Regions from separate parts of the Actinoplanes sp. NPDC049548 genome, predicted to be linked through region 2. Evidence: riboswitches for the same ligand, from Rfam matches in the RefSeq annotation. Region 2 holds a riboswitch; the other holds the start of a gene.

Region 1 (11,181 bases), on a different contig from region 2:
CGGCTGAGCGAGCAGCGGCAGTCGCAGGCGGCCTCACGCGTGCGTAGGGTGCTGCCTGTCCCTGCCTCGCATGCCGCCGAGCGGGAGCTGTGCGGTCGCTTCGCCCGGCTGGGCCCGCGACCGTCGGACGGGCGGCGGCGGTGGTGGCAACCCGCGGCTGGTACTGGGTCTTCACGACTTTCGTTGCCACGCCGGAGCCCGACAACGACCTGCTTCGCGGGCAGGCGTTCCTGGCGTGGCGGGACGCCGGCGGCGGCGTCGTCAAGAGTCTGACGGTCCTGCCCGATGGAGAGGTCACCGGCGACCTCGCCGCCTTCGGCATGGCGGAGATCCAGCGGAACATCGCCAAGTTCGTGCTCGGCGCCGACCGTCCGTTCAGCTGATGCTCACGGGCGGCCGGCGCGCCGCAATGCCGGGTGCCGGGCCTCCCAGGCCGCACGCACGCCGCGAGGCAGGTTCAGCTCGGGCCACACCCGCACGAGTGTCCCCCCGTCGATGTGGGCGCGCAGCTCGTCGATCCGCACCGCCTCACGCAGCACGTTCTCGTACATCCACAGCAGCATCGTGTGCTCGCCCAGGTCGAAGGCGCGCTGCGGATTCCACCAGAGGCGCAGGGGTAGCTCCACGAGCCCGTGGGTCGGGCCGGTCAGCTCGGCGAGGGTCCCGGCGACCAGGACGGGCCGGTACGGCCGCGCCAGGTAAGCGACCGGGGCGTCGAGCGCGCGGGTGGACATGGAGACCAGCGTAAACCGACTCACGCACCTACCGATAACCCCTAGGTTCCTAGGATGCTCTACGCGCAGAGCGCCAGACCACAGCACGCCCGGAGAACCAGCCGGGCGCGCTTCGGGCCGGAAGAGGGGATCAGGCGCGCCGGCGTTCCTCGCGCTGCCTTACGAGTTCCTCGACCGCGCTCGGCAGCGTCGTCTCGAAGTCGATGAGCTTGGCCCACGTCGGCGTGACGACGATGCGGACCATGCCGTCGTAGAGGGAGCGCACCTCCGCCTCCCACGCGACCCGCTGCTCCGGCGTCATCTCGTAGGTCCCGTTCATCTGCAGGTACTCGTCCGGGATGCCGTCGACGACGTCCAGCTCGGCCCGGCCGCGGATGAGCAGGATCTTCGGCGGATGCACCTCGGTGTCGATCGTCAGCGCGACCATCGGGTTGCGGCGCAGCGCCGGGAGCTTCGGGGCGTTCTTCGTGGTGCACATGACGATCTGCGACCCGTTCCAGGTGAACGCGATCGGTACGGCGCGGGGTGTGCCGTCCTCGGCGACGTATGCGAGCCGGGTCAGGTCGCGGGCCAGCAGCTCGCGGCTGAGGGGGCGGTCGAGGATCTCGGTGATCTGGTTCGGTTGCATGGTGGTTCCTCGCTCACGGGCTCGGCGTCTGATGCCCCTGGGACGAAGCCGGAACCTCGTTCTCGACAAGGCGGGTGCGGACCACCAGTTCGTGCAGCGCCTCGACCGCCGCCGGGTCGGCGTGCGCGGGCAGTGCTGACGTGTCCCGGGCCGACTCCAGCTCGGTGCGCAGACGTTCGATGTCCTGGAGCACGGTGGAGCGCAGTGAGTCCGGGAAGGCCCCGTGCTCCGCGGACCGCTTGAGGTCGATGAGCGTGGGGACGTAGCGCAGGGAGCTGAGCAGTCCGAGGTCGGCGACGACTTCGCCCGTACGCATGAGGTGGATGCCGGTGTGCAGGACCCGCAGCGTGTACAGCGCGGGCTTGAGCTCGCCGGTCTTGGCGAACAGCCGCTCCTGGGTTGCGGCGAACCCCAGGTAGTGGTGGGCGTGGTGCGACGTGATCAGGCCGGGGGCGAGGGCGACCAGCTCGCGGTGGACCGGCGAGGTGGTGACGACGAGCGGGGACAGCAGCTGCTCGAGCACGTAGCCGTTGCGGCTGGTCAGCATGCGGGCGAACTTGAGCAGGTCGTGGCTGACGACGTCGAGCTCGACGCCGTCGCGCCAGGTGTCGGTGCTGATGGTCTCCGGGCCGGTGCGCAGCCCGACCACCTCGGCGGCGGGGAGGATGTGGCTGGCCCGCAGGTCGAGGTCGCTGTCGACGGAGGCGAAGCCGTACAGGTGGGCGCCGCTGACGGTGGCGAAGACGGTGGGGTAGGGCAGGGCGGCGGCTTCCGCGGCCCAGGCGGGCACGTCGACGGTCACTGCAGACCCCTTTCCCGTACGCCGGTGAGCAGTGCGTCGACGGCGGCCCGGTCGGGTTCGTCCGGCAGGGTGCTGGTGGTCTCCGCGTCGGCCAGGTCGGCCTGCAGCTGCTCGGCCCACGAGACCACGGATTCCCACGGCTCACCACCGCTTTTGATCCGCAGGAGCTGGTCGCGCAGGGGGCGGACGTCGACGAGGACCTCGCCGGTGCGCAGGACGTGGGCTCCGGCGAGGAGCAGGCGGATCATGTGCATGGCCTGTTTGTGGTTGGTCTCGCCGGTGCGTTTCCGCCGGGCGGCGACGCGTTTGAGCTGGTCCTGGGCGTACGCGCCGTAGGTGTGGGCGACGTGGCGGGAGAGGAACGCGTGGCGGGCGGCGCGCAGTTCGTGGCCGTCGGCGGTGGCGTGCTCGACCAGCGGGGACCAGAGCACTTCGAGGACGGTGGGGTTGGCCTGCAGGGCGAGGGTGCAGAACCGCTCGATCTCCCAGGTGAACTGCTCGTCGCGGGGGCCGTCGAGATGGGTGGGCGGCTTGTCGAGGTGCCAGAAGGCCCGGGTGGGTGCGGCGTACACGCCTCGGCGGTCGTGGTCGGAGTCCGGGCCGTCGAGGCCGTACGCGCGGGAGCCGACCACGACCGCGAGGATCGTGCGGGGTGGGTAGAGCTCGGTCACAGGTCGAGGACCGTGGCGTCGATGGCGTCCAGCTCGTCCTGGGTGAGGGCGGGGTTGCGCAGGGCGGCGACGTTGGTCTCGAGCTGCTCGACGCTGCTGGCGCCGATGATGAGGCTGGTCATCCGGGAGTCGCGCAGGGCCCAGACGAGGGCGAGCTGGGCGAGGCTCTGACCGCGGCGCCGGGCGATGTCGTTGAGGTTGTGGATGCGTCCCATGGTCTGGGGGTCGAGGTCGCTCTCGTCGAGGAAGACGCTCGTACGCACGCGGGAGTCGGCGGGGATGCCGCCGAGGTAGCGGTCGGTGAGCAGGCCCTGCTGGAGGGGGCTGAAGGCGATGCAGCCGGCGCCGACGCGTTCGAGCGTGTCGAGCAGGTGGTCGCGTTCGATCCAGCGGTTGAGGATCGAGTAGGACGGCTGGTGGATGAGCAGCGGGGTGCCGAGCTCCTGGAGGATGGCGGCGGCCTGGGCGGTCTGCTCGGCGTTGTAGTTGCTGATGCCGACGTAGAGGGCTTTTCCGGCGCGGACGACGGCGTCGAGGGCCGCCATGGTCTCCTCGAGCGGGGTGTCGGGGTCGGGGCGGTGGTGGTAGAAGATGTCGACGTAGTCGAGGCCGAGGCGCTTGAGCGACTGGTCGAGCGACGAGACGAGGTACTTGCGCGAGCCCCAGTCGCCGTAAGGGCCGTCCCACATGGCGTAGCCGGCCTTGGTGGAGATGATGATCTCGTCCCGGTGGGCGGCGAGGTCGGTGTGCAGGATGCGGCCGAAGTTGGTCTCGGCGCTGCCGGGCGGGGGCCCGTAGTTGTTGGCCAGGTCGAAGTGGGTGACGCCGAGGTCGAAGGCGCGGCGGATGATCGCCTGCTGCCGCTCGAGGGGGCGGGCGTCGCCGAAGTTGTGCCAGAGGCCGAGGCTGAGCGCGGGCAGCTGGAGGCCGCTGCGCCCGGCGCGGCGGTAGGTCATGGTGGCGTAGCGGTCGTCCGCGGGGGAGTAGGTCACACGCCACAGCCTAGGGACACGTGATCGACATCGGTGCGCTGGTAGGTTGAAGGGGCCGTACCACTCTCGCGGGAGAGACCGCCGGTCCGCCGGTGGCGCCGAAGGGGCAAATCCTCCCCGGAACCTCTCAGGCAAAAGGACCGCGAGGGCAGGCGACTCTGGAGTGCGCTCGTGGGTATGACAGAGGGGGAGGTTGCCCGTCGACCTCCGCAGCCCCCTGGAGCCGCCATGACGTTCGCTCATCGCCACATCGGTCCCGATCCGGACGCGCAGACCCAGATGCTCAAGGCCATCGGGTACGCGTCGCTGGAGGCGCTGATGGATGCCGCGATCCCGGAGGTGATCCGCTGGCACGGCACGCTGGAGCTGCCGACCGCGGCCTCCGAGGAGGAGACGATCGCCGAGCTGCGGGAGATCGCCGGGCGTAACACGGTGACCACCTCGATGATCGGGCTGGGCTACTACGGCACCTTCACGCCGGCGGTGATCCGGCGCAACGTGCTGGAGAACCCGGCGTGGTACACGGCGTACACGCCGTACCAGCCGGAGATCAGTCAGGGCCGGCTGGAGGCGCTTCTGAACTTCCAGACGATGGTGACAGACCTGACGGGGCTGGCGACGGCGAACGCGTCGATGCTCGACGAGGCGACGGCGGTCGCGGAGGCGATGACGCTGGCGCGGCGGTCGTCGAAGAGCAAGAGCAACGTGTACGCGGTGGACGCGGACACGCTGCCGCAGACCCTGGCGGTGCTGCGGACCCGGGCGGAGCCGCTGGGCATCGAGGTGCGGCTGGTGAACCTGGACGCCGACGCGGCGCTGCCGGACGAGTTCTTCGGCCTGCACCTGCAGTATCCGGGAGCGTCCGGGGCGGTCCGGGACCACGCGGCGCTGGTGGAAGCGGCGCACGGGGTGGGTGCCCTGGTGACGGTCGCGGCGGATCTGCTCGCGTTGACGGTGCTGCGGGCGCCGGGGGAGATCGGTGCGGACATCGCGGCGGGCACGACGCAGCGTTTCGGCGTACCCCTGGGGTTCGGGGGTCCGCACGCGGGCTACCTGGCGGTGCGGTCCGGGCTGGAGCGGTCGCTGCCCGGGCGGCTGGTCGGGGTGTCGCGGGACGCGGACGGGGCGCCGGCCTACCGGCTGGCGTTGCAGACGCGGGAGCAGCACATCCGCCGGGAGCGGGCGACGAGCAACATCTGCACCGCGCAGGTGCTGCTGGCGGTCATGGCGAGCATGTACGCGGTGTATCACGGCCCGCAGGGTCTGCGGGCGATCGCGCAGCGGGTTCACGACCGGGCGCTGGCGCTGGCCGGAGGCTTGACCGCGGCGGGGGTCGAGCTGGCGCACGCGCGGTTCTTCGACACGGTGACGGCGGTGGTGCCGGGCCGGGCCGCGGCGGTCGTCGAGGCGGCGGCCGTGTCCGGAATTGATCTGCGCCTGGTGGACGCCGACCGGGTGTCGGTGGCGTGCGACGAGACGACCACGGCCGAGCAGGTGTCGGCGGTGCTGGCGGCGTTCGGCGCCGAGCCGGCCGAGCCCGCCGCGGGGGGCTTCGGGGAGCTGGCGCGCACGTCGGAGTTCCTGACGCATCCGGTGTTCCGGACGCATCACTCGGAGACGGCGATGCTGCGGTATCTGCGCCGGTTGTCGGACCGTGACTACGCGCTGGACCGGGGCATGATCCCGCTGGGGTCGTGCACGATGAAGCTGAACGCGACCACGGAGATGGAGCCGGTCACCTGGCCGGAGTTCGCGAACATCCATCCGTACGCGCCGGCGTCGCGGACCGCGGGCTACGAGGCGCTGGTGGCGCAGCTGGAGGGGTGGCTGGCGGAGCTCACCGGGTACGACGCGGTGAGCGTGCAGCCGAACGCGGGTTCGCAGGGTGAGCTGGCCGGCCTGCTGGCGATCCGGGGCTACCACCGCTCGCGGGGCGAGGCGCACCGGGACGTGTGCCTGATCCCGTCGAGTGCGCACGGCACGAACGCGGCCAGCGCGGTGATGGCGGGCATGCGGGTGGTCGTGGTGGCCTGCGACGACGACGGCAACGTGGACCTGGCCGACCTGGACGCCAAGATCGAGAAGCATCGGGACGCGCTGGCGGCGATCATGGTGACGTACCCGTCGACCCACGGCGTGTACGAGCGCGGCATCGCGGAGCTGTGCGGCAAGGTCCACGATGCCGGCGGGCAGGTGTACGTCGACGGCGCGAACCTGAACGCGCTGGTCGGTTTCGCCCGGCCGGGCCGGTTCGGCGCGGACGTGTCGCACCTGAACCTGCACAAGACGTTCTGCATCCCGCACGGCGGCGGTGGCCCGGGCGTCGGCCCGGTCGCGGTGCGCGCGCACCTGGCCGAGTTCCTGCCCGGCGACCCGCTCGAGCCCGGTGACCACCACGCGGTGTCGGCGGCGGCGCACGGCTCGGCGGGGATCCTGCCGATCTCGTGGGCGTACCTGCGGATGATGGGCCCGGACGGCCTGGCGCAGGCGACGGCGGTGGCGGTGCTGGCGGCGAACTATGTCGCAGCGCGGCTGCGGGACCACTACCCGGTGCTGTACGCGGGCAACGAGGGCCTGGTCGCCCACGAGTGCATCCTGGACCTGCGGCCGATCACCAAGGCGACGGGTGTGTCGGTGGACGACGTGGCGAAGCGGTTGATCGACTACGGCTTCCACGCGCCGACGATGTCGTTCCCGGTGGCCGGCACGCTGATGGTCGAGCCGACGGAGAGCGAGGACCTGGCGGAGCTGGACAGGTTCTGCGACGCGATGATCGCGATCAAGGCTGAGATCGACCGGGTGGCGGCGGGTGAGTGGCCACGCGACGACAATCCGCTGCACCATGCCCCGCACACGGCGGCGGCGGTGTCGGCGGACGAGTGGCAGCATGCGTACCCGCGGTCGCTGGCCGGTTTCCCGGAGGGTGTGGACCGCACGGCGAAGTATTGGCCCCCGGTGCGGCGGATCGACGGCGCGTACGGGGATCGGAACCTGGTGTGTTCGTGTCCAGCGCCGGAGGCGTTCGAGGACTGAGGGCGCCGGCCGCGGCCTGGTGGCGCCGGGCGGGTCGGCCGGTGGTGTCGTCGGTCGGCCCGCGGGCGCTGGTGGCGGGTCCTCGCCGTGGTGCCGCCCGATCGAGGGCGGTGTCTCGCCGTCGCGTCGCGGGTGCGGCGTCGGCGGTGGGCGCGGTGGCGTTTCTGGTCGGTGCGAGCGGGGCTCGGCGGCGCTGCGGGCGCCGTGGGGGGTGCAGGCCGGTATGCGGTCGCGGCCTCGTCGCCGTTACTCTTCCGGCGGTCGTGCTCGGGCTCCGCGCCGCGGGCGGCGTATGCGGGCCGTCGGGTCGACGGCCTGAGCCGCCCGGTGGTGCGGTGCGGGGCCGTCAGGCCGCGAGGGCGTGCCGGGCGGGGCCGCGGTGCGGTTCGATCTTGCTGCCGTCGGGCAGCAGTTCGCCCGTGTCCTCGAAGAGGATGACGCCGTTGCAGAGCAGGCTCCAGCCCTGCTCGGGGAAGGTCGCCACGATGCGGGCCGCCTCGCGGTCCACGGCCTCAGCGGAAGGACAGGTGGTTTGGTGCTGGCACATCGGAGGTCTCCGGTCGGGGGGTTGTGTTGTGTTGAGGTTCACATCAACGGTGGCGAACACTACTCCCATCCGAACGAGTCCGGGTGGAGCGAGTGACGGCGCCCCATTGAGCGAGCCCACTGTTGAGATGGTCCACGCGGGGCGTGGATACGACCACTGTGCGACAGTCGCGCCAGCCGTTCCACCGTGTTCTCCGGCCTCCTGCCAGCGCCGTCACCGTCCGTCATCGGTGTTCGAGTGGTACCTCGGCGACGGTGGTGACCCCGCAGAGCTTGTTACAGCGTGGCTCGCGGACAACGGACTGCCGGTGCGAAACCTCATCCGAACGGCTAGTTCATTCCACCCGAATGGCGTCGGCACGGTCTGCGGAAGTTCACTGTACGTATCTGCGGCGGCCGGATCGGTGATGGCCGGCGGGGCCGTCGGCAAACCGACACCGGTCCCCGGAATCCCCGACGTGGCAGCGGTTCTCTACCGCCACAGCGATCCCGTGGAACCGGCGGAGCGTGGTCTCTTCCCGTTCGCGACCCGTGACGGTGAGTCAACACCCGGCGCGTGGTCGCTGGGCGCCTGGCAGGACAGCTGGACCCGGCACGAGCATGCCGAAGCGGTCGACGCGGTCCGGGCCGCCATCGCCCGAGGGGACGTCTACCAGGTCAATGTCGTAGGCCACGCCAGCGCCCCGTACACGGGAGATCCCGGCCCGCCCCTACAGCGGGTGACGAAACTGGCCGGCGCGCGGTATGGCGGCATCCTGGCGGGCCGGGACTGGGCGATCGCCACGGCGTCGCCGGAGACCCTCGTCGAGGTCCGCGCCGGGCGGGTCTTCACCCGGCCGATCAAGGGCACCCGCCCGGCGACCGCGGCGGGGCGCCGGGAGCTGCTGGGCTCCACCAAGGAACGCGCCGAGCACATCATGATCGTCGACCTGGAACGCAACGACCTGGCCCGCCTGAGCGGCGTCGGCCCGGTACGCGTGGACGAGCTGTTCGCCGTACGCCGCTGGTCCGGTCTGTGGCAGGCCGAGTCGCAGGTCTCCGCCCCGATCCAGGGCGACCTGGGTCTGGCGGAGCTGCTGCGCGCGGTCTGCCCGGGCGGCTCGGTCACCGGCGCACCGAAGCTGGCGGCGCTGGACCTCATCGCCGCCGTCGAGCCCGTCGGGCGCGGCGTCGCGATGGGCGCCCTCGGCTGGGTGGGCACCGACCACCTCGACCTCGGCCTGACCATCCGCACGGCCGCGGTCAGCGAGGGCCGCGTCCATCTGTGGGCGGGCGGCGGCATCACCTGGGACAGCGACCCGGTCGCCGAGGTGGACGAGGCCGCGGCGAAGGCGGGCCCCCTGCGGGCCGCGCTGGCCGGCGAAGGCTGAGAAGCTGCGCGGACTGCTGGTCGCCGACCAGCTCGCCCTCTTCGGGTAACGGGTGCCGGGGCTGCCGGGCCGTACACCGGCTCGGTAGGTTGGACGCCATGACTGTGCGTCCCATACGGCTGTTCGGCGACCCCGTCCTGCGCACCCCGGCCGAGCCGGTGACCGATTTTGACGACGCCCTGCGCGACCTCGTCCAGGACCTGGAGGACACCGTCCGCGAACCCGGCCGCGCCGGCGTCGCGGCGCCGCAGATCGGCGTCAGCCTGCGGGTGTTCTCCTACAACGTCGCCGGCCGGGTCGGTCACCTCGTCAACCCGGTGCTGTCCGACCTCGACGGCACCCAGGACGACGAGGAAGCCTGCCTGTCACTGCCGGGGATGGGCTTCGCGACGCCCCGGGCCTGGTCGGTGACCGCCACCGGCTTCGACGCGTACGGGAGGCCGCTGACGATCGCGGGCACCGGATTCCTGGCCCGGGCGCTGCAGCACGAGACGGACCACCTCGACGGGCGGCTGTACATCGACACGCTGACCGGCGACACCCGCCGCCGGGCGCTGCGCGAGCTGCGCCGCACCCGCCCGATGCCGGCATGACGACCGGCCAGGACCCGTCGTCCGCAGCGGCCGGTGACCGCGAGCAGGTGCCGGTGCCGTCCGCGCTTGCCGACGAACGGGACGTCGCAGACGAGGCGGCGGCCCAGGGCGGTGAGCAGGTCCCGGTGGCGGCGGCCGAGGGTGGTGGGCGGGTGCCGGACACGACGCGGCTGGCGGCGGCGTCACTGGCTGCCGGGGATCCGACCGGCTGGTTCGAGCGGCTCTACGCCGAGGCCGGTGCCGGCACCGCCGAGGTGCCGTGGGACGTGCCGGAGCCGAGCCGCTACCTCGCCGCCTGGGCCCGCCGCGGAGGGCTCACCGGCGAAGGCCGCCGCGCCCTGGTGGTGGGGTGCGGTCTCGGCCGCGACGCTGAGTTCCTCGCCGGCCTCGGCTTCGCCGTGATCGCTTTCGACATCTCCGCCACCGCGGTGCGGACGGCCCGCGTGCGGCACCCGTCCTCGCCCGTCGACTACGTCGTCGCGGACCTGCTCGACCCGCCCCCGAGCTGGCGGGGCGGCTTCGACCTCGTGGTCGAGAGCAACAACGTGCAGGCCCTCCCGGCGCCGGAACGCGCCCGGGCGATCGCCAACGTCGGCCCGATGGTCGCCCCCAGCGGGACCCTGCTCGTCATCGCGGTCGCGGAGCAGGGTGAGCGCGAGGGGCCGCCGTGGCCGCTGACCCGCGCGGAGATCGACGCCTTCGCCGGGCCGGTGGCCGCGTTGACGCCGGTGTCGGTGGAGCACCTGCGGGACCCGGACGACCCGCTGGTCGCCCGGTGGCGAGCGGAGTTCCGAGCCGCCGGGTGACCCCGCCGGGGGCCGTTCATCGGTCTTCCGTTTTCGACACCGACGGCGCGGGCCGGACGGTGATCAGGTCGCTGGGTTGGCAGTCGAGCGCGTCGCAGAGCGCGGTCAGGGTGCTGAACCGGAGGGCGCGGGCGCGTCCGTTCTTGAGGATGGACAGGTTGGCCAGGGTGAGGCCGACCTGCCCGGCGAGCTCGGTGAGGGTCATGCCGCGGGCGGCCAGCAGCCGGTCGATGTGGATGTCGACGCGGTGCTGCTCCTCGGGAGGCATCAGATGACCTCGTCGAGCTCGGCGCGGAGGGTGCAGCCGTGCCGTACCACGGCGGCGAACGCCAGCACGGCGAGACCCAGCGGCAGCCACCAGAGGCTGAGGTGGTCGGCGCCGGCGCCCGTATAGGAAGCGGACGGGAACACGGTGCGGTACAGCGCGTACTCCGCCGCCGCGCCGATGATCTCCGCGAGGCCGCCGGCGGCGAGGATGACGATGCCCAGCCGGCGGATCTGGCCGGCCGTGTCGACGGTGAACGGATCGGTGTGCAGGGCCGAGGTGACGATCCGGCGGGCCAGGACGGCTATCACCAGCCAGGCGACCGCGCCGACCATGCCCCCGGCGAGGATCTCCAGCATCGTCTGCGCGGGGGTGGGGTCGGCGATTGTGACCAGCACTCCGAGATCGTCGACCTTCGCCGTGAAGGCCGGCCGCAGGGTGTCGGGCAGAGGGTCTTTCAGCGCGTCGAGCGGTGCCAGGAACTCTGCCGGGACCCGCTCACTGGTCCAGGCCAGGAAGGGCTCGATGAGCAGGAACGGGATGTTGATGACGATGGTGAAGGTCAACAGGGCCCGCAGCGGGCGCAGGGCGCCGGAGCGACGAGGGGATGGCGCCACGAGAAACTCCTTATCGAAGATCGATGTATCGAGTATCGATAAGAGATCATCTCCTGTCAACACGGGTGGCGCTCAGAGCCGGGCGATGATCTGCGGGAGGTCGGGTGGGTCGAGGCCCGGCAGG
Region 2 (11,181 bases):
GCGGGTGTCTGCCCGATGTGCACGATCATGCCCGTCCGGGCGATGACGGGCCATCAGGGAACAACGGCGGACGTCGCCGCCGGCATAGTCTGGGCAGCCGACCACGGCGCCCGGGTGATCAATCTTTCGGTGAGCACGGCAACGCCGAGCCGCCTGTTGGAGGATGCTGTCGGCCACGCGGCCGCCAAGGGATCGCTCGTCGTCGCCTCCGCCGGCAATGTCGGCTCGACGGCGCGGCGGTATCCGGCGGCATACGACTCGGTCCTGGCCGTCAGCCAGGCGGGAACGGTCAAGAACACCTCGACGGACCAGTGGGTCGACGCGAGCGCCTACACCACCGCGGCGCTGGGCCTGGACGGCCGGATTTCCTCCCTCGTCGGCGCCTCCGGCGCGACGGCGACCACGGCGGGTGTCGCCGCGCTCGGCTTCTCGATGAAGCGCACGGCGACCGCCGACGAGGTGCGGGCGGCCATCCGCGGCACGGCGCCGTTTCCCACTACCGGCACCTACGCTCACCAGCCTCGAATCGTCAACGCGGCGCAGGTGGTCTACGACTTCGGCGGCACCGACACCACGGCCCCGAAACTCGTCAAACCGGGACTGGTCGAAGGCAAGCTCATTCCGGCCCGCGGAGTACCGGCCATCGCCCAAGCCACCGACGACCACGGCATCCAGCGGATCGACTACGTCATCGGCGGAACGGTCGTCACGTCGACACGCCTTCCGGGCACCCAGGTCCAGATCCGTCCGCCTGCAGGCTTCAACGGCCCGCTGCCGGTGACGGTCGTCGCCTACGACTACGCCGGCAACGCCGACCCGATCACTGTCACAGTCCAGGCCGACACGGTTGCGCCCACGATGACCTTCAAAAGCCCTACGGCGACCGAACCCATCCATGGATCCCGAGCGACCGTGACGGTGGCTGTGCCGGACAACGACATCGACTACATCTACTCGGTCTTTCAGGCGAACGGCACGTTCAGCACGCTCACGAGAGTGGCCGGCACGAACCTGTGGCGGGGCAGGGTGCCCGTGGATTCACGTTCGACGATCTACCTCGACGCCGTCGACAAGGCCGGGAATTACACGTACCTGACCCGTACGCTGGTCGCCGACAACGACCCACCGTCCGGCGGGTCCGTCGGACCGGCCGGCGGCACGAAGGTCCGAGGGACTTTCACAAGCACCGTCGCCGGCGTCACCGACGCCAGCGGTGTGGCGAAGGCCGAACTGTGGGCCAACGGCAAGTACGTGGGCGCAGACAAGAACGCACCGTACGCGCTGACGGTAAGAACCGGCACGTACACGGGGAAGGTCACGCTCACCTGGAAGGTCACCGACCGCTGGGGCCAGTCACGAAATCTGCCGGCGCGCATCGTCGCCGCCGACAATAAGCCGCCGACCGTCTCGATCACCAGAGCCCCCAAGAACGGGGCGAGGGTGAAGGGCACCGTCAAGGTTCACGTCAAGGCCACCGACGGCAACGGCATCGCCAGGGTTGAGCTGGTCGTCGACGGCAAGGTGGTCGCCAAGGACGCCACCGCCGCGTACATCCTGAGCCTCAACACCAAGAAGCGGAGGAAGACCATGAAGGTCCAGGTACGCGCGTACGACCACCTCGGCAACGTCGCCACCACGGCCACCCGCACCTGGCACCGTTGAGACAGGGACCCACGCAGGGCTAGTGCCGACGGCGACTCAGGAGCACGGCGACGACGGCCGCGCCGACCAGCAGGAGGCCGTCGTCGATACCCCGCTCGGGGTCAGGCGGCGAGCCGCGCGACCGCCGCCGCGACCCGCTCGTCGGTGGCCGTCAGGGCGATCCGGACGTGCTGGGCGCCGGCCGGTCCGTAGAAGGCGCCGGGTGCGGCCAGGATGCCGCGTTCGGCGAGCCAGTCGACGGTCTTCCAGGAGTCCTCGCCGCGGGTCGACCACAGGTAAAGCCCGGCACCCGAGTGCTCGATCGTGAAGCCGGCCCCGGTGAGGGCCGCCCGCAACGCCGTGCGCCGGGCCTCGTAGCGGGCTCGCTGCTCGGCCACGTGGGACTCGTCGCCCAGGGCCGCGATCATCGCCGCCTGCACCGGCGCCGGGACGATCATGCCCGCGTGCTTGCGGACCGCCAGCAGCTCGCGGACCACGGCCGGGTCGCCGGCGATGAAGCCGGCCCGGTAGCCGGCGAGGTTGGAGCGCTTGGAGAGCGAGTGCACGGCGAGCAGGCCGGTGTGGTCGCCGCCGCTGACCTCGTCGGAGAGCACCGACACCGGGGTCTCTTCCCAGCCCAGCGTGAGATAGCACTCGTCGCTGACCACGACCACGCCGCGTTCGCGCGCCCAGTCGACCACCTTGCGCAGGTGGGCGGTGGGCAGGACCCGGCCGCTGGGGTTGGCCGGGGAGTTGATCCAGACGAGCTTCACCCGGCGGTCCGGGCCGAGGGCGGTCAGCGAGTCGCTGCGGACCACCTCGGCGCCGGCCAGCTTCGCCCCGACCTCGTACGTCGGGTAGCACACCTGCGGGATGACGACGACGTCACCGGGGCCGACGCCGAGCAGGGTGGGCAGCCACGCCACCAGCTCCTTGGAGCCGATGGTGGGCAGCACTCCCGGCGTACCGGAAGCGCCGCAGGCTCGGGCCACCCAGGCCGAGATCGCCGCACGCAGCGCCGGGGTCCCCGCGGTCAGCGGATAGCCCGGCGCGTCGGACGCGCCGGCCAGGGCGGTCCGGATCGAGGCCGCGACCGGGTCGACGGGCGTGCCGACCGAGAGGTCGACGATGCCGTCCGGGTGCGCGGCGGCGACCGCCTTGGCCGGCTCGAGCAGGTCCCAGGGGAAGTCAGGCAGTGATGCCGAGAGCACGGTCAGTGCGCATCCCCGCGCGGCGGCTGGGCCGCCACGAACGTCGCGTCCTTCTCGATCTTGCCAACCTTCGACGCGCCGCCGGGCGAGCCGAGGTCCTCGAAGAACTCGTAGTTCGCGTTCGTGTAGTCCTTCCACTGCTCCGGGACGTCGTCCTCGTAGAAGATCGCCTCCACCGGGCAGACCGGCTCGCAGGCCCCGCAGTCGACGCACTCATCGGGGTGGATGTAGAGCATCCGGTTGCCCTCGTAGATGCAGTCGACCGGGCACTCTTCGATGCAGGCCTTGTCAAGCACATCGACGCAGGGCTCAGCGATGATGTATGTCACGGGTCTTTCCCTTCCAGAGCCAAGCCGTCTCAAGCCCAGCCGCTTCGCGACGGTACGGGCAGAGCCTAGTATCTCGCCGGAGGGAGGTGGGGTGTGCTCCGACGGCAGGATGTGGGACACCGGGTGGTCGTCCGCCGAATTGTAGGGGTTTCCCACGATCGCCCCCTCTACACGGACGCCCTCGGCGAACTTGTCGACCTGACGGAGACGGATCTCACTCTCGCCACCGCCAAGGGCACGCTCCGGGTGCCGCTCAAGGACGTGCACCGGGCCAAGCGGGTGCCCGCCGCGCGCCGCCCCCCGGCCGCCGACGTGGTGGCCCTCGAGCTGGCGGCCAACGACGGCTGGCCCGCGCCGGTGCAGGCCCGCCTCGGCGACTGGATCCTGCGCGCGGCCGGCAACTGGACCGGGCGCGCCAACTCCGCCCTGCCGGTCGGCGACCCGGACCGCACGCTCGAGGCCGCGATCGACGCGGTCGAGCAGTGGTACACCGCCCGCGGGCAGCAAGCGTTGATCAACACCCCGATGCCCCTCGCCGCCCCCGTCAACGCCGCCCTGGACGAGCGGGGCTGGACCGCCCGCCCGCTCACCCTCGTGCAGACCGCGCGGGTGGCGGCGCTTCTCGAGACCCTGCCGGCGCGGGCCGACCTGCCGACGGTCGAGCTCGCCGACTCCCCCACCGACGACTGGTACGCGATGGTCGCCGAGCACAAGGGCACCCTGCCCGCGCCGGCGAGACAGATTCTCACCGGCGTACCGGATGCGGTCTTCGCTCATGTGCGCGACGCCGACGGTGAGCTGCTCGCGGTGGCCCGGGGTGCGGTGAGCGGTCCCGACCGGTGGCTCGGACTGTCGCTGCTGCAAACGGCCCCGGCCGCACGCCGGCAAGGGCTGGGCGCGCACGTGGTGCGGGCTGTGGCGCACTGGGCGGTGCAACAGGGCTCGGCGAGGGCATACTTGCAGGTGGAGGAGCGCAACACCCCCGCGGTGACGCTCTACCAGAAGATGGGTTTCACCACCCACCACACCTACCTCACCCGCGAAGCGCCCTGGTAGCTTCGGCAGGACAAATGAAGATCGCGCCGCACGAACCGTTGCGGGAGAGCTCCCGGGCGCAGGTCCGGGGCGCCGAAGGAGCAACTCCTCCCCGAGAATCTCTCAGGCACAGATACCGCTCCGGTCAGGCGACTCTGGAAAGCCGGGACACCGATGTCCCGCACCCACGGTGCAAACCGTCGCCACGACGGTGAAGCTCTCAGGTCCCATGACAGAGCGGGGAGGCCACCCGAGCACAGGGAGCCTTTTTCCGTGGCGATCAGCGCGTTCGACCTCTACTCGATCGGCATCGGCCCGTCGTCGTCGCACACCGTCGGCCCGATGCGGGCCGCCAAGCTGTTCGCTTCCGGCCTGGCGGATCCCACCCTGGTCTTCCGGGTACGCGCGGAGCTCTTCGGCTCGCTGGGCGCCACCGGGCGCGGCCACGGCTCCGACACCGCCGTCATGCTGGGCCTCTGCGGCGAGGACCCGGAAACCATCGACACGGTACGGGTCGCAGAACGCGTCGCCGCCATCCGGGCCGAAGGACGCCTGCTGCTGGCCGGCAAGCACCCGCTCGCGTTCGACACGCACGCCGACCTGGTGCTGAACCGCCGGCAGAGCCTCCCCGACCACCCCAACGGCATGCGGTTCCAGGCGTGGGAGGCCACCGGGGAGCTGCTCGCCGAGCGCACCTTCTACTCCGTCGGCGGCGGTTTCGTGGTCGAGGACGGCGTGCGCGCCGATCGCGACGACACCGCCGCCGTTCCCCACCCGTTCAGCTCCGGCGCCGAGCTGCTGGAGATCTGCCGGCGGGAGGGGCTGCCGGTCTCCGCGGTCATGCTCGCCAACGAGGAGGCCTGGCGGCCGGCTGCCGACGTACGGGCGGGGCTGCTGCACATCTGGGCGGTCATGCAGGGGTGCGTGGAGCGCGGGCTGCGGGCCGAGGGTGTGCTGCCGGGTGGGCTGCGCGTACGCCGACGGGCCCCGGCGCTGTGGCGCGACCTGGTCGCCCGCCCGGACACCGATCCGCTGCACGTCCTCGACTGGGTCAACCTGTACGCGCTGGCGGTCAACGAGGAGAACGCCGCCGGGGGCCGCGTGGTCACCGCCCCCACCAACGGCGCGGCCGGGATCATTCCGGCGGTGCTGCACTACTACACGCGGTTCGTGCCCGGGGCCGACGACGAGGGGGTGGTGCGGTTCCTGCTCACGGCGGCGGCTGTGGGCGTACTGATCAAGGGCAACGCCTCCATCTCCGGGGCGGAGGTGGGCTGCCAGGGCGAGGTCGGCTCCGCCGCCGCCATGGCGGCCGGCGCGCTGTGCGAGGTCCTCGGGGGTACGCCGGAACAGGTGGAGAACGCCGCGGAGATCGCGCTGGAGCACAACCTCGGCCTGACCTGCGACCCGGTCGGCGGGCTGGTGCAGGTGCCGTGCATCGAGCGCAACGCCATCGCCAGCGTCAAGGCGATCAACGCGGCCCGGCTGGCCCGCAACGGCGACGGTACGCACCGCGTCAGCCTCGACACGGCGATCCGCACGATGCGCGACACCGGCCGGGACATGTCGACGAAGTACAAGGAGACGTCGCTCGGCGGCCTCGCCGTCACCGTCGTGGAGTGCTGACGACCGGCAGACCGAAGGCCGCGAAGTGCTCCCGGCCGAGGAACGAGGTGATCTCGGCGATGCGGTCGCCGCGCAGCGTGAGCACGTCGATCGACCAGGCCGGGTATGCGCCCGCGTCACCGTCGCGCAGGTAGGACGCGACCGCGGGCTGGCCGTTCGCGCTGGTCGGCACGTGCTGCCAGGCGCCGCAGGAGCCGAGCGGCAGCCGCACGGCGAAGTCGGTGACGGCGTCGAGGCCGCGATACCAGTGCGGCAGGGGCGGCATCGACCAGGTCACGTCCTCGACGAGCAGCGCGACCAGTCCCTCGGCGTCGCCGCGTTGCAGCGCGGCGGCGTACCCGGCGACGAGCTCCCGGACCCGGGCGTCGCCCACCTTGCGCAACGTCTGCTGCTGGGTGGCCGCCGGTGCCTTCTCGGCGAGGGTTCTGCGGGCGCGCGCCAGCGCCGAGTTCACCGAGGTGGCCGAGGTGTCCATCATGGCGGCGATCTCCGCGACGCTGAAGCCGAGCACCTCGAACAGCAGCAGAGCCGCCCGCTGGTTCCCGGGCAGATGCTGCAGGGCGGCGACGAACGCGATCTCGACGGCCTCCCGCTGCTCGTAGGTGAGACCGACATCCGGGTACGGCCCCAGCCACGCGACGTCCGTCGACGGGACGTCCCCCATCACCGCCCGGGCGCTGGACGGGCCGAGGTCGACGGGCAGCGCGCGCCTCCCGCGGGCTCCCACGGCGTCGAGGCAGGTCCGCGTCGCCACGGCGTACAGCCAGGCGCGCAGCGAGCCGCGGCCCTCGAAGCGCTGGAACCCCCGCCACGCTCGCAGCAGCGCCTCCTGCACGGCGTCGTCGGCGTCGTGGGCCGAGCCGAGCATCCGGTAGCAGTGCGCGTGCAGCTCCCGGCGCAACGGCTCCACGAGGCGCGTGAAGGTGGCGTCGTCACGCTCGTGCGCCGGAACTTCGCTCACGGCCGACGATTCTGCCGCATCCCGCCAGTCCCTCTTGCGAACGATCCACAGCAATGGCGAGGAGACCACGATGAACGACACCCTGGCGGTACCCGGCGCACGCCTGCACTACGAGCTCCGCGGCAGCGGCCCGCTCATCGTGCTCGTGGGCGCGCCGATGGACGCCACGGCGTTCGCGCCGCTGGCCGACCGCCTCGCGGCCGACGGCCACACGGTGCTGACGACCGACCCGCGAGGCATCAACCGCAGCCCGCTCGACAACCCTGAGCAGGACTCGACGCCGCCGCTGCGCGCCGACGACCTCGGCCGGCTGCTCGCCCACCTCGACGCCGGCCCGGCCACGGTCCTCGGCTCCAGCGGCGGGGCCCTCACCGCGCTGGCGCTGGCGGAGAACCACCCCGGGCAGGTGCACACGGTGATCGCCCACGAGCCGCCGCTGGTCGAGCTGCTCGACGACCGCGACGAGCTCCACGCCGGCACGGCCGACATCATCGCCACCCACCTCGCCGGCGACGGCCCCGGAGCGTGGCGGAAGTTCCTGGCCCAGGCGAACATCAGCATGCCGGACGAGGTGTTCGCCATGGTCTTCGGCGGCGACCGGGCGCCTCAGCAGGCCGCGGACGAGCACCGCTGGTTCACCCACGAGCTGGGCCCGGGCACCCGGTGGCGACCCGACCTCGACGCGCTGCGCACCGGCCCGGCCCGGATCGTGGTCGGCATCGGCGAACAGTCGTCCGGTCAGCTCTGCGACCGGGCATCGAGGGCGCTCGCCGCGGAGCTCGGCACCGAGCCGGTGCTGTTCCCCGGCGACCACACCGGCTTCGTCGACGAGCCGGACCGGTTCGCTGAGCGGCTGCGCAAGGTGCTCAGCGGCGGACGACCCGGCGGGGCTTCGTGGTCTTCGCAACCGTGAAGGCCTTGAGCGACTTCGAGCGGTAGTCGCGGCCGAACATCGTGGCGGTCCAGTAGCCGAGCAGGGTGCCGACGATGGCGAAGCCGCCGTAGAGCCAGATCTGCGAGAAGAAGTTGCCCGCACCGCCGGAGAAGGGGTAGTCACCGCTCACGAACGGGCCGACGAGGACGGTCAGCAGCATGCCGATGGCCGCCGCCGCGACCAGGTCGGGCAGCCAGGTGCCGACCGGGACGCGCTGGGCGCGGGTGAACGCGACCGCCGCGAGGACCACACCGATGGTCGCGAACATGATGACGGACACCGTGTTCTCCGCGGTGTCGTTGTCGGGGAAGGCGAGGCGCGTCACCAGCCGCGCCACCACGTTGATCGCGAACAGCGCCGCGGCCAGCGCCGCGATCGACACCCAACGCTGCTTCATGGCGTCCTCCTCCGACGGACTTACGGCTCGTCGCCGCACACGAATCGTGGCTCGGGATCGTAGCGCCACGTGAACTTCTTGCGCTCGACCTCCTTGCCATCCTTGCGGATGACGCGCCACGCATCCTGAGTGAAACCTGGGAGTCCGCTGCTAGTGATGCACTTCGGGCCGGGCTCGCGGTGCACGGTCGGCGGGGACGTGATGTCGCGGCGGGGGCTTCGGACGGTCTTGACGCTGTCATAGACCTTCGTGCTCCACATCGAGACGGTCACCGACCTGCTCGTGTACGAGGTGTCGATGAAGATGCCCCACGGCGTGGTGTTCCTGAACTTGAGATCGAGCGTCGGGTAGAAGATGGTCGACTCGATCACGGCCGGGTAGCGCGAGAAGTAGAACGAGTGCGGCTTGTGCTCGACGTCCTCCAGCCCCGCGTAGTAGGCCGCGTTGAACAGCGTCGTGGTGAACTGCGAGGCGCCGCCGCCGACGCCGGGCTCGAGCTTCCCACCGACGATCACCGGCGCGTCCTGGTAGCCGGATGCGTAGTCGCGCTCGCCGGTGTGCCCGTTGAGGGAGAAGGTCTCGCCCGGCCGGACCATCGCGCCGTCGACGGCCCGGGCGATGGTCATGATGTTCTGGCTGCGGGGCGAGCTCGCGCCACCGGTGAAGTAGGTGGTGAAGGTCGAGACCTTCTCCTTGATGCCGAGCTTGGCGATGTCCGCCTCGGTGACGCCGGGCTGCTGCTCGGTGTGCGTCGCGTCGACCGCGCGGGGCGCCGCGGCGGGCAGCACGGCGAGCAGGGCGGTGCCGAGCGCGGTCAGGTCGACCATGTCGCCGGGGGCGCCGGCGACCACCGCCGGCTTGCCCTTGGCCAGCACGACCCGCGCGTCTTTCGGCTCCTTCTCGACCGCGGCGAACTCCTTGGCCGCCGCCGCGTGCAGCTTCCTGCCGTCGATCGCCGGCGTGAGCAGCCCGTCGTCGTCGGACCGGAACACCAGCCCCTTGGCGATCGCGGCCGGCGAGAGCGTGAACGACGTGCCCGCCACCCGTACGGTCACCGGCGCGGCCACCGCCGGCACGGCCAGGTCGCGGACCATCGCGTCGACCTGCTCACGACTCGTCGCCGGCGGCCGCTCCACCAGCGGGACCCGGGCGGTGCCGCCGGTCAGCCAGGCCTTGCGCACCTCGGCCGCCGCGGCGACCGGGTCGAGGCCGCGGCCGGCCGCCGGATAGGCCGGCCTCGGGGTGAGCCCCGCCCACGTGATCCCGGGCTTCTTGAGCGTGACCTTCTTCGGGTCGAGCTGTCCCCGCAGGACCGTCTCGAGCTTCTCCCGGTCGAGCTGGATCACCGGCTCGACGCTGCGCTCACCGAACAGCGACGGGCTGCCCTTGATGGCCTTGCCCACGGTGAGGTCGACGTTGAGCTTCAGCGCGATGTCGGCGGCTTCGACGCGCACGGCCTTGCCGTCCAGGTCGACCGCGACCGGGTCGCCGGTACGCGGGCCGAGGGCCTCGGTCAGCCGGCGCTCCGCCTCCGAGCGGGACAGGCCGCCCAGGTCGACGCCGAGCACCCGGGTGCCTCTCGGCACATCGCCGCCGTACGCCCAGGCCGCCACGCCGGCCGCCGCGATCAGCACCGCGGCGACCGTGCCCACCACGACGATCCGCCTACGGTCGACGGGACGCGACTCCCCGGCCGCCGCCGGCGAGGTCTCTTCGAATACGGAGGTCACGCGCAAGTGTGCAGCGCGGCGATCACGCCGGACAAACTCCCACGACGCGATGTCACAGCTTTGTGACGGTCGGCCCCTTCAGGATCGCCCGGTAGGCGAAGACGGCAAAGCTCAGGCTGCCCACCAGGATCATCACCAGCGCCACCCAGTCCTTGCCGCTGACCAGATAGTCGCCCTCCGTGGTCCTGCCGCCGGCCGCGAAGAACATGATCGCGGTCCACACGGCCCAGGGCGGCGCGAGGGCCCAGCGCCGGCCCACCGTCGAGACGGCGAACCACGAGATCGCGTAGTTGGCCACGGCGGCCAGCAGGATCGCCACGCCGATCGGCGTCCCCCCGATGCGCAGCGGCGTCATGAAGAGCTCCAGCAGCGCCGACAGGACCGTCGCGACCAGGGCGACCACGACGCCGCCGGCCTGGACCAGCCGCTCCAGGCCGGCCCGCGGCGGCTGCGGCTCCTCGGCGGGCGGGGCGGACGCGGGCGCTTCCAGCGTCATCGCCCGACCACGTTGCTGAAGAGGTCGCTCTCCCACTTGTGCGGGCCGCTGACCTCGCCGCGCTCCCCCTTGGCCAGGGTGAAGTACTCGACGCCCATGAACTCGCCGCCGAAGTCGCCCGCGATGCCGTACAACCACGAGTTGTCCGGGATCTGCGTGGCGTGCGCGCGCATGGCCGCCACCTTCTTCTCGTAGAAGTCGGTGCCGTCGATGCGGGCGGCGATCTCGTCGTCGGGGTGGCCGAAGGGCAGGTCGTCGACGTTCTCCACCTCGGCGAACGGGTTGTCGTCCAGCGCCTTGAAGGCCTCCATGCCGCCCTCGAGCACGCTGCGCGGCATGGCCGTCCAGTAGATCTTCTCGGGGCCGAACCCCTGCGCCTCGGCGAGCTCGGCGGCCCGCATGGCGACCCGGTGCGCCTGGATGTGGTCGGGGTGGCCGTAGAAGCCGTTCTCGTCGTACGTGATGAGCACCTGCGGGCGTACCTCCCGCATGATCTCCAGGCAGTGGGCCGCGGCCTCGTCGAGGTCGGCCCGCCAGAAGGCCCGGGGATGGTCGTTGGTCTCCAGACCCATCATCCCGGAGTCGCGGTAGCGACCCGCGCCGCCGAGGAAACGGTGATCCGTGACGCCGAGCGCGGCGCAGGCGCGCTGCAGCTCGCCGATGCGCCAGCCGCCCAGCTGGTCCGCCTGGCGCGCCTCGAGCTGCGCCAGCTCGGGCACGTGGATCTCGCCCTCCTCGCCCAGCGTGCAGGTCACCAGGGTCACCTGGGCGCCCTCGGCCACGTAGCGGGCCATCGTGGCGCCGGTGCCGGTGACCTCGTC

What was found. Region 2 has a riboswitch for glycine ahead of AB0J80_RS03345 (L-serine ammonia-lyase). Riboswitches for the same ligand answer to the same signal wherever they lie in the genome.
Region 1: linked by a shared signal. The riboswitch ahead of gcvP (aminomethyl-transferring glycine dehydrogenase) and the one ahead of AB0J80_RS03345 (L-serine ammonia-lyase) in region 2 are both predicted to bind glycine.

The regions. Positions count from the first base shown of each region.
Region 1 covers NZ_JBFAPM010000011.1:236,423-247,603, reverse strand. The annotation lists gene AB0J80_RS22855 (hypothetical protein) at 141-383, shown strand; gene AB0J80_RS22850 (hypothetical protein) at 387-734, opposite strand; gene AB0J80_RS22845 (pyridoxamine 5'-phosphate oxidase family protein) at 865-1,362, opposite strand; gene AB0J80_RS22840 (nucleotidyltransferase domain-containing protein) at 1,376-2,164, opposite strand; gene AB0J80_RS22835 (nucleotidyltransferase domain-containing protein) at 2,161-2,835, opposite strand; gene mgrA (L-glyceraldehyde 3-phosphate reductase) at 2,832-3,827, opposite strand; glycine riboswitch at 3,887-3,980, shown strand; gene gcvP (aminomethyl-transferring glycine dehydrogenase) at 4,056-6,860, shown strand; gene AB0J80_RS22820 (DUF5999 family protein) at 7,207-7,407, opposite strand; gene AB0J80_RS22815 (chorismate-binding protein) at 7,535-8,776, shown strand; gene AB0J80_RS22810 (peptide deformylase) at 8,875-9,369, shown strand; gene AB0J80_RS22805 (class I SAM-dependent methyltransferase) at 9,366-10,175, shown strand; gene AB0J80_RS22800 (helix-turn-helix transcriptional regulator) at 10,192-10,443, opposite strand; gene AB0J80_RS22795 (DUF2975 domain-containing protein) at 10,443-11,057, opposite strand; gene AB0J80_RS22790 (NUDIX domain-containing protein) at 11,130-11,181, opposite strand, start outside.
Region 2 covers NZ_JBFAPM010000001.1:692,701-703,881, reverse strand. The annotation lists gene AB0J80_RS03365 (S8 family serine peptidase) at 1-1,662, shown strand, start outside; gene dapC (succinyldiaminopimelate transaminase) at 1,764-2,858, opposite strand; gene fdxA (ferredoxin) at 2,855-3,181, opposite strand; gene AB0J80_RS03350 (GNAT family N-acetyltransferase) at 3,275-4,237, shown strand; glycine riboswitch at 4,269-4,365, shown strand; gene AB0J80_RS03345 (L-serine ammonia-lyase) at 4,490-5,842, shown strand; gene AB0J80_RS03340 (sigma-70 family RNA polymerase sigma factor) at 5,823-6,803, opposite strand; gene AB0J80_RS03335 (alpha/beta hydrolase) at 6,874-7,716, shown strand; gene AB0J80_RS03330 (hypothetical protein) at 7,670-8,134, opposite strand; gene AB0J80_RS03325 (VanW family protein) at 8,155-9,864, opposite strand; gene AB0J80_RS03320 (hypothetical protein) at 9,917-10,360, opposite strand; gene mshB (N-acetyl-1-D-myo-inositol-2-amino-2-deoxy-alpha-D-glucopyranoside deacetylase) at 10,357-11,181, opposite strand, start outside.